Regions from separate parts of the Clostridium fessum genome, predicted to be linked through region 2. Evidence: riboswitches for the same ligand, from Rfam matches in the RefSeq annotation. Region 2 holds a riboswitch; the other holds the start of a gene.
What was found. Region 2 has a riboswitch for molybdenum cofactor ahead of PG862_RS10355 (substrate-binding domain-containing protein). Riboswitches for the same ligand answer to the same signal wherever they lie in the genome.

Region 1 (4,429 bases), on a different contig from region 2:
AGACCATCCAAAGCTTGCGCCGGTCGGGTTCATGATGATACGGTATTTATCCTTCGGTACACCAAGGCAGTTACCCAGACGTCCGATCGAGGAGTATACACACTGGGATTTACACTGAATGGTCAGCAGGCCATCATCGCCCCAGTAAGACTGAAGTACACAACCCTCGATGGAAAGATGCGGCTCACGGGAGGAGGAGAAGCTTCCTTCTACTACATGCGGTGCTTTGTCGATTAAGTCTCTTACCTCTTCTGCATCTTCCAGACCTGCTCCCTTTAATACCGGCTGCTCGCAGAAGATGTTCGGAGTATCCTCATGGATACGGATAGCATCCGGCATAACTGCATCCAGATATGTCAGATACTCTGGCAGCTGCTCGTATTCCATCGTAACCTTAGCGGCTGCTGCACGAGCCTGACGATGTGTATGAGCTACTACCATAGCGATAACATCACCGTAACGATAGATCTTCTCATCCTGAAGAACTTTACGGGATGGTGTCATAACAGTACTTCTCTCATGGAACTGACCCTCAGCCATGATGTTAGTTCCGCCTGCTGCGATGAGGTCTTTTGCTGTGATAACCTTAACAACGCCCGGCATCTTCTCAGCTTCCTCAGTATGGATAGCCAGAATCTTTGCATGATGGGTAACCTTCGGCTGAACGATAGCTGCATATAAAACGCCCTGCGGCATCTTAAGAGCCTGATCATCGCCGTAGTCGGTCAGACCACAAACCTTACCAAGTGCATCCTGACGAACAACCGGTTTTCCGTAGTAGTTGCCATCTTCCGGATTGTGGAACTTGATATCCTCGATGCTGCACTCGCCACGCATAACCTTAGCTGCAGCCATAACTGCATCTACAATCTGTTTGTATCCGGTACAACGGCATACGTTTCTTGTCTTCTGGAACCAGTCACGAACCTCTTCACGGGTCGGATCCGGGTTCTGCTCTAACAGAGCATATGCGGAAACGATGAAGCCTGGTACACAGAAACCACACTGTACAGCACCGCAGTTCATCCATGCAACCTGTAACGGATGCAGATGCTGCGGAGTACCGATACCCTCGATGGTGGTAATCTTGGAATACTCTTCTACCTGGCTGATTTTCTTGGTACAGGAACGGATTACCTGTCCGTTCAGAATGATGGAACATGAACCGCAGACACCGGTTCCACATCCAACCTTAACACCGGTCAGACCGATCCGGCGCAGAACATCTGACAGTTTATCGTTTTCCGGATCGCACATAAACATACGATCAACACCGTTGATGTTCAACATCATTTTTCTTAATTTCATGCTGTTTCGTCCTCCTTCTTTAAAATAAATAGAGCCCTGATGCTTCCGACTATCCTTCCGCATCATACCCAATACTTACGATTCCTTAGTCATCCGCGTTTTCCAGCATCTCTGCCAGATCCGCCAGATCCACGCCATAGTCCTCCAGAAGTTCTCTGGCCTTGCGGTAGGTATTCTCTACCACCTGGGGACACCGAAGTGCCTTGTTGGCTATGTTATCTCCTAAAATCGAATGACAATCACTTCCTCCATAGATTTCACCATAGTTTTCCTGAAACCAGTCTGCCAGTTCCGGTATCATCTCGCTGTATGCCGCTTCCGGCTCAAAGAGCGCCATCATCATCGCCGCACCGGTCAGAGCTCCGCAGGTCAGCCCGCTTCTGACTCCCAGACAGAGTGCTGCAGATGCCTTCAGAAGGCTCGGGTTCTCCTCGCCCTTAAGGGTAAGTCCCAGTGATACAAGTGCCTGACTGCAGCAGCTTCCCGATAAAAGCAGCTGGTTCAGTTTTTTAATATCCGGCTCCATCCGCACCTCCTGTTCTTAGAAACACAAAAAGAAAAGCGGCACCGCCTCTGAAAAGACAGTACCGCTTAACGTATCCGAGTTTGTATATACATCTGCACCTATAGATATGGATACACCTATATCTATACCTATACCTATACCTATCTGCCAGCACATATATACCCTATCTATACAAGAAGCCTGACAGCTTCCCGTATCCATCGATGTAAAGCGAATCTCTCTTTCTTTTCAAATGCGGAAGGCACTTCCATTTCCAGATGTACCCATTGGCCTGACTGCATACGGTTTCCCGCTTAGCAATTTCGGCTCGAAAAACAGATTGTTTCTATTTTGGTTTTGATACCTCTATGGTACTCTGCTTTTCATCGAAAGTCAATCTCATTTTTCATAATTTTGAAATTTTTTACATCGACAGGACACTTGTTCGCCCCTTATTTTACCTCAATACGGGATTTTCAACATGCTATTTTACCCTTGTAATATCTGTTTACTTACAAGATTTCAGCATAACTTCCGTTCAAATATTGTATTATTTGAAGATTTGTATTCTTTCTTTCTACTATTTGATCGAGTATTTTTTTTAAAAATAACGATCCACACACTTTTATAATTTTTCATTTTCATTTGTTTAAACGTGAATTTTGTTCACTTTAATTTCACTTATATGAAATTTATATCTTTTTGATTCATAATCAAACATGAATATCTGTTATTTATCCGCTATAAATCCTCACATTTTTAAGTATCTTTTTTTCATTTTCTTTTTCTGTTTTAAATTTTATTCTGCAAACCATTATTTTTTATTTCAGATAACGCAAGCATATTTAAGAACAGAATTCATGCACATACAAATTCCGCATCGAAAATGTGATTTGCATAAATTTTTTCTTATTTATAATCCGTACAAATCCTACTTTCTCCCCGCAAAATACGCCTGCAGGTTCTCCCCTACATGCTCCAGATGCCGCTCCATCTCCCGGCGCGCCAGCGCCCCGTCTCTGGCTTCGATCGCTGCCAGAAGGCTTTCGTGTTCATTTTCCCGGACTTCATCAGAGCGGACTGCCGCCTGGTTGAAGCGCGCATACGCGTCCTGATCGGTCAGGATGAGCTTTAACATCCGCAGGATAGACGGACTGCCTGAGAGATGCGCGATCTTCAGATGGAACGCCAGATCCTCCTCGCTTCCCGCCCTTCCATGGCGGATTGCATAGAGATAGTCTGCCTGCAGATCTTTTAATTTCTGCAATTCCTTCGGATCAATCCGCTCTGCACACGCCTCCGCCGCATATCCCTCCAGGAGTTTCCGCACTAAAAGAATATCCTCCAGCCCGCTTTCTGTCTCCATCGACGCCGCCTCGATAAGCTCATTCGCCGCCTTCATCTTCTCCCGGCGTGACCGTTCTTCTTCCAGAAAGCGTTCGCCCTGCGGCGTCAGGATCCGCCCCTTATTCTGCACCTTGACAAGCAGCCCTGCTTTCTCCAAATCCAGAAGCTCCCGCCCGATGCTGGCGGACGGAAGATGCAGGATCTGCGCCAGCTGGAGCGCTCCCGCCGGGGTGTTTAATTCCTGCATGGCTGTCAGTATTTCAAAGCTGCTGTTTCGTTTTTTCCCTGCCATTTTTCCTCCCTTATGCTCTAACCCATTTTAAGCTGTAAATCCTCATGCTCCTAACATCCATTTTTATTCTCATATTTCACAATGGACCACACACATCCATCGATATAATCTCTACCTTGGCAGCATCACACTACCCATTTCTATGATTGTATCATCATTTCCGATTCGTGTAAATCATCCCTTTAAATACTTCTATGACAGAAAAAAGCGAACCGCAGGGTACATTTTCTTGCCCTGCGGTCCGCTTTGAATCTAAAATCATTTCAGATTTTGATCCATCTGTTTTTATTTATTACTTTTTATCTACATTGATGAACAGATAAGGAAGCCCTACGGAGTAGTACTGGATACCGCTTACATCCGGATTGGTCATAACGGCTACAGACTGTCCGTAAATCGGGAACAGAACACACTGATCTGCCAGCGTCTTCTCACAGCCAACTAAAGCTTCCCAACGAGCATCCTGGTCGAGTGCCAGATCGCCCTTCTTTGCGGACTGGATGGTTGCATCGTAGTCTGCATCGGAGAACTGGGAGTAGTTGGTGGAGCTGCCGGTTATCCACATATCCAGATCAGTCATCGGATCTGCGTAGTCCGGACCCCAGCGGGTAAGACCGATATCATATTCACCTTTCTGCATGTATTCCAGACGGGCTTTCTTCGGAAGTACCTGAAGTTCGATGGTCAGACCCGGCAGGTTGTTCTGCCACTCGCTCTGTAAGAACTGTGCAACAGCCTGTGCAGAATCAGTATCTTCACACATTAAAGTGAAGGATAAGGAATCTTTGCCAAGCTCGCCAAGGCCTGTCTTCCACAGCTCTTTTGCTGCCTCTACATCGTAGGTCCAGCTGTCATATGCGCTGCCTGCTGCCTCACGGAAATCTTCGCCCTTTTCATTGGTTGCAAGGCCCTGCGGTACGAAGTAATCCATCGGTGTGGAACCATCCTTCAGAACACGGGTTGTGATCGCTTCTTTG
Region 2 (4,429 bases):
CGACAATTCTCTTTCTCATGATTTTCTACCAGAAATTATACCACATTTTCACAAACTGTGTCAATCATCCCAAGCAAAACTCTTCCCATTTTTTTCATGTTCAACGCAATCGCCTCGCATTTATATTCATATTTCTGAATTTTTTTCATTTTCACGATATGAAACCTCCGTATCTGCCAAATACCGGCGGATGGACGGATGCGACGGGTGAAGAAGGATTTCTTCCGGTGTTCCGGACACCAGAACATTCCCCTGCTCCATAAAATGTACCTGGTCACAAATCTTGCGGACATGCACCAGCTGATGGCTGATTAGCAGCCATGTCATCTTATTTTTCGTCTGCTGCTCCCGCATCAGCTGTTCAAACAATTCTGTACTGTCAGGATCCAGGTTGGAAAGCGTTTCATCAACAATCACAAACGCAGGGTCAAATACCAGAGCCCTGATAAATGATAATTTCTGCTGTTCTCCGCTGCTCAGGGAACGGGCATACTGATTTTTTTTCTGCAGAAGCCCACATCGTTCCAGCCAGGCATCCATCTTCGCCTCATCCGGGCGGATTCCCCGTATTTTCAGCGGATAGATCAGGTTCTGATACACCGTATCATGCAAAAGATACGGTCTCTGTGTTGTCATCGTGATATCCCGGGGTGTCAGTCCCTCGTAATCAATCTTCCCGCCATCCGGAACCAATATCCCCTGTATCAGCTTGGAAAGTGTTGTTTTTCCGCAGCCATTGGTTCCTATCAGACCATGAACCTTCCCGCTCTCCAGATACAGTTCCTCGATTTGAAGCGTAAACTGACCTATCTTCTTTTGCAGCTTAGAGATTTTCATCCGGTGTCTCCTCCTGTCTGAAATGTTCTGCCAATGTCTGTACCGAAAATGCCAGAAGCATCAGGATCACTCCCAAAAATACCCCTTCATAATAATCGCCTGCACCTTTCAGGGTTGAAATCGCAGTTGTCATTGTCCGGGTGCTGTTTTTTATATTTCCACCTACCAGAAAGACCGCCCCGACCTCACTGATGGAACGCCCATATCCAGACACAACCGCAAAATAAATTTCATTTTTCATTTCACGCAGCAGAAGCCGCGCGGTCTGATGCCGGTCAGCTCCCATCGTCCTGGCAAACGCCCGGATCGAAGGCGCCGTGCGAACCGCATATGAATATACCATTCCACAGACGATCGGAGTGATGATCAGAACCTGGGCTGCCACCATTCCTTTGATCGTAAATACCCATCGAAGCGCCCCAAACGGACCTTTTTTTCTCAAAAGCATATATGTGAGCAGTCCGATGACGACCGGAGGTGCTCCCATCAAGGTCCGGTTCACGCGGACTACCAGCTTTTTTCCTGGAAATTTCGTCTGCTCCAGCACAAGTCCCAGAAAAATTCCAAGCATGGACGCAATCAAGGTTGACCAGAAAGACATCACCAGCGTTACCCGGATAGAATCTATCACTCCGACCGTACCAAAAAATTTTGAAAACAGGTTTCCCATATTTTTTCTCCCAGCATATTCACTGAAACACCTTATATTCTGCAGGCGTTCTCATTTTCTCAATTCTTAATGACAGAAAAACCGGAAAAAGTGCATCCTCCCTTCTCCGGTTTCCTGTTTATACATTATAAATTCTGCAAGGTTCAACTGCCTGCTTTATTCGTTTAAATACGCTAATTCCAGCACTGCCGCATATCATCCGGCAGTATTCTACTTCTGCTCTGCATTCGGGAAGAATAACGGCTCGCCGTACTCCTCTACGCCGTATTCACCGATCAGAGTCTGGATTTCCGGAGAACAGATCCACTTGATAAACGTATTCGCCGCCTCGTTGTTGACATCCGGATATTTCTCCGGATTTACTGCGATAACGCCGTACTGGTTTAAAAGTTCCTTGCTGCCTTCACATACAATATCCATATCCGGGAAATCTGCCTTCTTGGCAAGCCAGGTACCGCGGTCAGACAGGCAGTAGCCGCCTTTTTCATCTGCCATCGCCAGTGTATCAGCCATTCCAGCGCCTGCCGATACATAGTTTGGATTGCTCTCATAATCTGTAATTCCCAGCTTCTCCCAGATTCCGGTCTCCTTGTTATGGGTACCGGAGTTGTCTCCACGGGACACAAATGTCAGCTGCTCGTCCATGATCTGCTTAAATGCAGCGTTGATATCATCCGTCTTTGCAATCGGACCATCCTTCGGTCCTACGATCACGAAATCATTATACATAACCTGGAAGCGCTCTACACCGTAGCCGCTCTCCACGAATTCTTCTTCTTTTGCTTTGGAATGAACCAGTATCACATCGACTTCACCATCTTTTGCTTTCTGAATCGCATCACCGGTTCCTACTGCCGTCCACTGTAAGTCAATACCTGTATCCTCTAAAAAGATTGGCTTTAAGTAATCCAGAAGACCCGTATTATCGGTACTGGTCGTCGTTGCCATCAGAAGCGTCTCTCCGGATGCTTTCTTGGTCTCCTCTGCACTGCTTTCCTCAGCAGCCTCTGCGGTTGTCTCTGCGGCGCTTTCCGCCTCCGTCGTCTCTTTTGCACTTCCAGAGCAGGCTGTCATAGACAATGCTGTCATAGCCGCCATTGCTAATGCAATGATTCTGTTTGTCTTCTTCATAAAATTGTTCTTCTCCCTTCTTTTGTTTAAGAATACTCTGAAAAACATTTCATCGGAACGAGACTCTGGCAGAGGATGCGCCGCCTTTTACCAGCTGCCTTTCTTCCTAATAAGCAGCAGGTTCTACTTCTCTTTCCAATGCATTTCTTTCCAAATGCGGGAGGCATCCGAGTTTCCCCTGATACCCATTGGCTGTGAACCCTGACAATATACTGTGTTAGGTTTTTCAGCTCGAAATATAGTTTTCCTGGCTTCTGCTGTCCGGGTTTTTCTAATACTTCCCGAAACATCCTTATACATTTTTACTATACCATGTCAAAATTCTTCTTGTCAACCGGGCAACTTTCACATGAGCGAAATTTTTTCATTTTTTCAAGCTTCTTATTTATTTTGTCTTTTGTTTTCTACTGCTCTTTTCTACTGTTATTCTGGATTTTTAGTCTTTTTTCACTTCTATCTTGATTTTCCCTTTTCATATTTGTGCGATACTCTTTTAACTGTGCTTAATTTTTTGTTTTTGTTTTATATATTATGAATATTCAAACCATTCTATCTTTTCTACAATTTTCACTTTCTTTTCATGCATAATATCCTCACTTTTGCCGATTGTAAGCCCCCTTTTTCTATGATATCTTATATGTTATATTAATTTTCTTTTATAGTCATTCCGCATTCCGCTTGTTTCAGCGTGATCGGATGATTATTTTTCAGATTCGTCTGTTAAAAATTAAATTAATACATTTTTTTCAATTTACTCTTGTATTCTTGAGTTGGTTGTAGTATTATAGACTCAGAACTAGAACACAGTCTAGTTTTTGCAAAGGAGGGGGAAAGGATGGCAGAAACTCCTTACATATTTAACATCCAGAAATTTTCAACGCACGACGGCGATGGTGTCCGCACCACGATTTTCTTCAAGGGATGTCCCTTACGCTGTATGTGGTGCCACAACCCGGAGAGTCAGCATTATTATAAGGAACTGATTTTTCATCATCACAAATGTACCGCCTGTGGTCGATGTGTTGCAAAATGTAAACAGGGAGCCAATTCCATCGTAGACGGCAAGATTGTATTTGACCGTTCCAAGTGTACCGCCTGCGGCGTCTGTACCGACTGGTGCATCACAGAGGCCCGGGAGTTAGCCGGTAAGGAATACACGGTAGATGCACTTGTCAAGGAAGCGATGAAGGACAAAATCTTCTATGAGCAGTCCGGCGGCGGTGTGACACTCTCCGGTGGCGAGGTTATGGCTTCCCAGCATATGGACTATGTGGAAGAGGTCTGTCGCAAGCTCCACGAGAACGGTGTCAGCGTTTTCATCGACACCAGCGGCTACACAGACTATGAGAATCTGAAGCGGATTCTTCCTTACGTAGATGTTTTTCTTTACGACATCAAAGTGATGGATCCGGAAGACCACAAGAAGTATATCGGCGTTGACAATTCACTGATTCTTGAGAACTTAAAGAAATTAAGTGATGAGGGCGCAGGTCTTTATATCCGGCTTCCGATTATCCAGCAGGTCAACGCAACCGATGAACACATTGAAAGTGTCATCCATTTCCTGAAGGAAAACAATATTCACGCACGTCAGGTAAACCTTTTACCTTATCATGACATCGGAAAGGGTAAATACGCCAGCCTCGACATGGAGTACCATGATGATGAGATGAGCGTACCGGTGTCCGAGCTTATGGAACACTTTAAGTCCATGTTCGAAGAACAGGGCTTCAACAAAGTCAATATAGGAGGATGATTTAAATGGCAGAAAAAATGGATACTTCATTCGTA

Region 1: linked by a shared signal. The riboswitch ahead of PG862_RS02355 (DVU_1555 family C-GCAxxG-C-C protein) and the one ahead of PG862_RS10355 (substrate-binding domain-containing protein) in region 2 are both predicted to bind molybdenum cofactor.

Annotation. Positions count from the first base shown of each region.
Region 1 is NZ_JAQEQF010000001.1:499,378-503,806, forward strand. It holds gene PG862_RS02350 (molybdopterin-dependent oxidoreductase) at 1-1,308, opposite strand, end outside; gene PG862_RS02355 (DVU_1555 family C-GCAxxG-C-C protein) at 1,394-1,834, opposite strand; molybdenum cofactor riboswitch at 2,040-2,159, opposite strand; gene PG862_RS02360 (FCD domain-containing protein) at 2,745-3,452, opposite strand; gene PG862_RS02365 (peptide ABC transporter substrate-binding protein) at 3,745-4,429, opposite strand, start outside.
Region 2 is NZ_JAQEQF010000007.1:123,751-128,179, reverse strand. It holds gene PG862_RS10365 (ABC transporter ATP-binding protein) at 127-837, opposite strand; gene PG862_RS10360 (ABC transporter permease) at 824-1,507, opposite strand; gene PG862_RS10355 (substrate-binding domain-containing protein) at 1,718-2,638, opposite strand; molybdenum cofactor riboswitch at 2,766-2,887, opposite strand; gene PG862_RS10350 (trans-4-hydroxy-L-proline dehydratase activase) at 3,474-4,394, shown strand; gene hypD (trans-4-hydroxy-L-proline dehydratase) at 4,412-4,429, shown strand, end outside.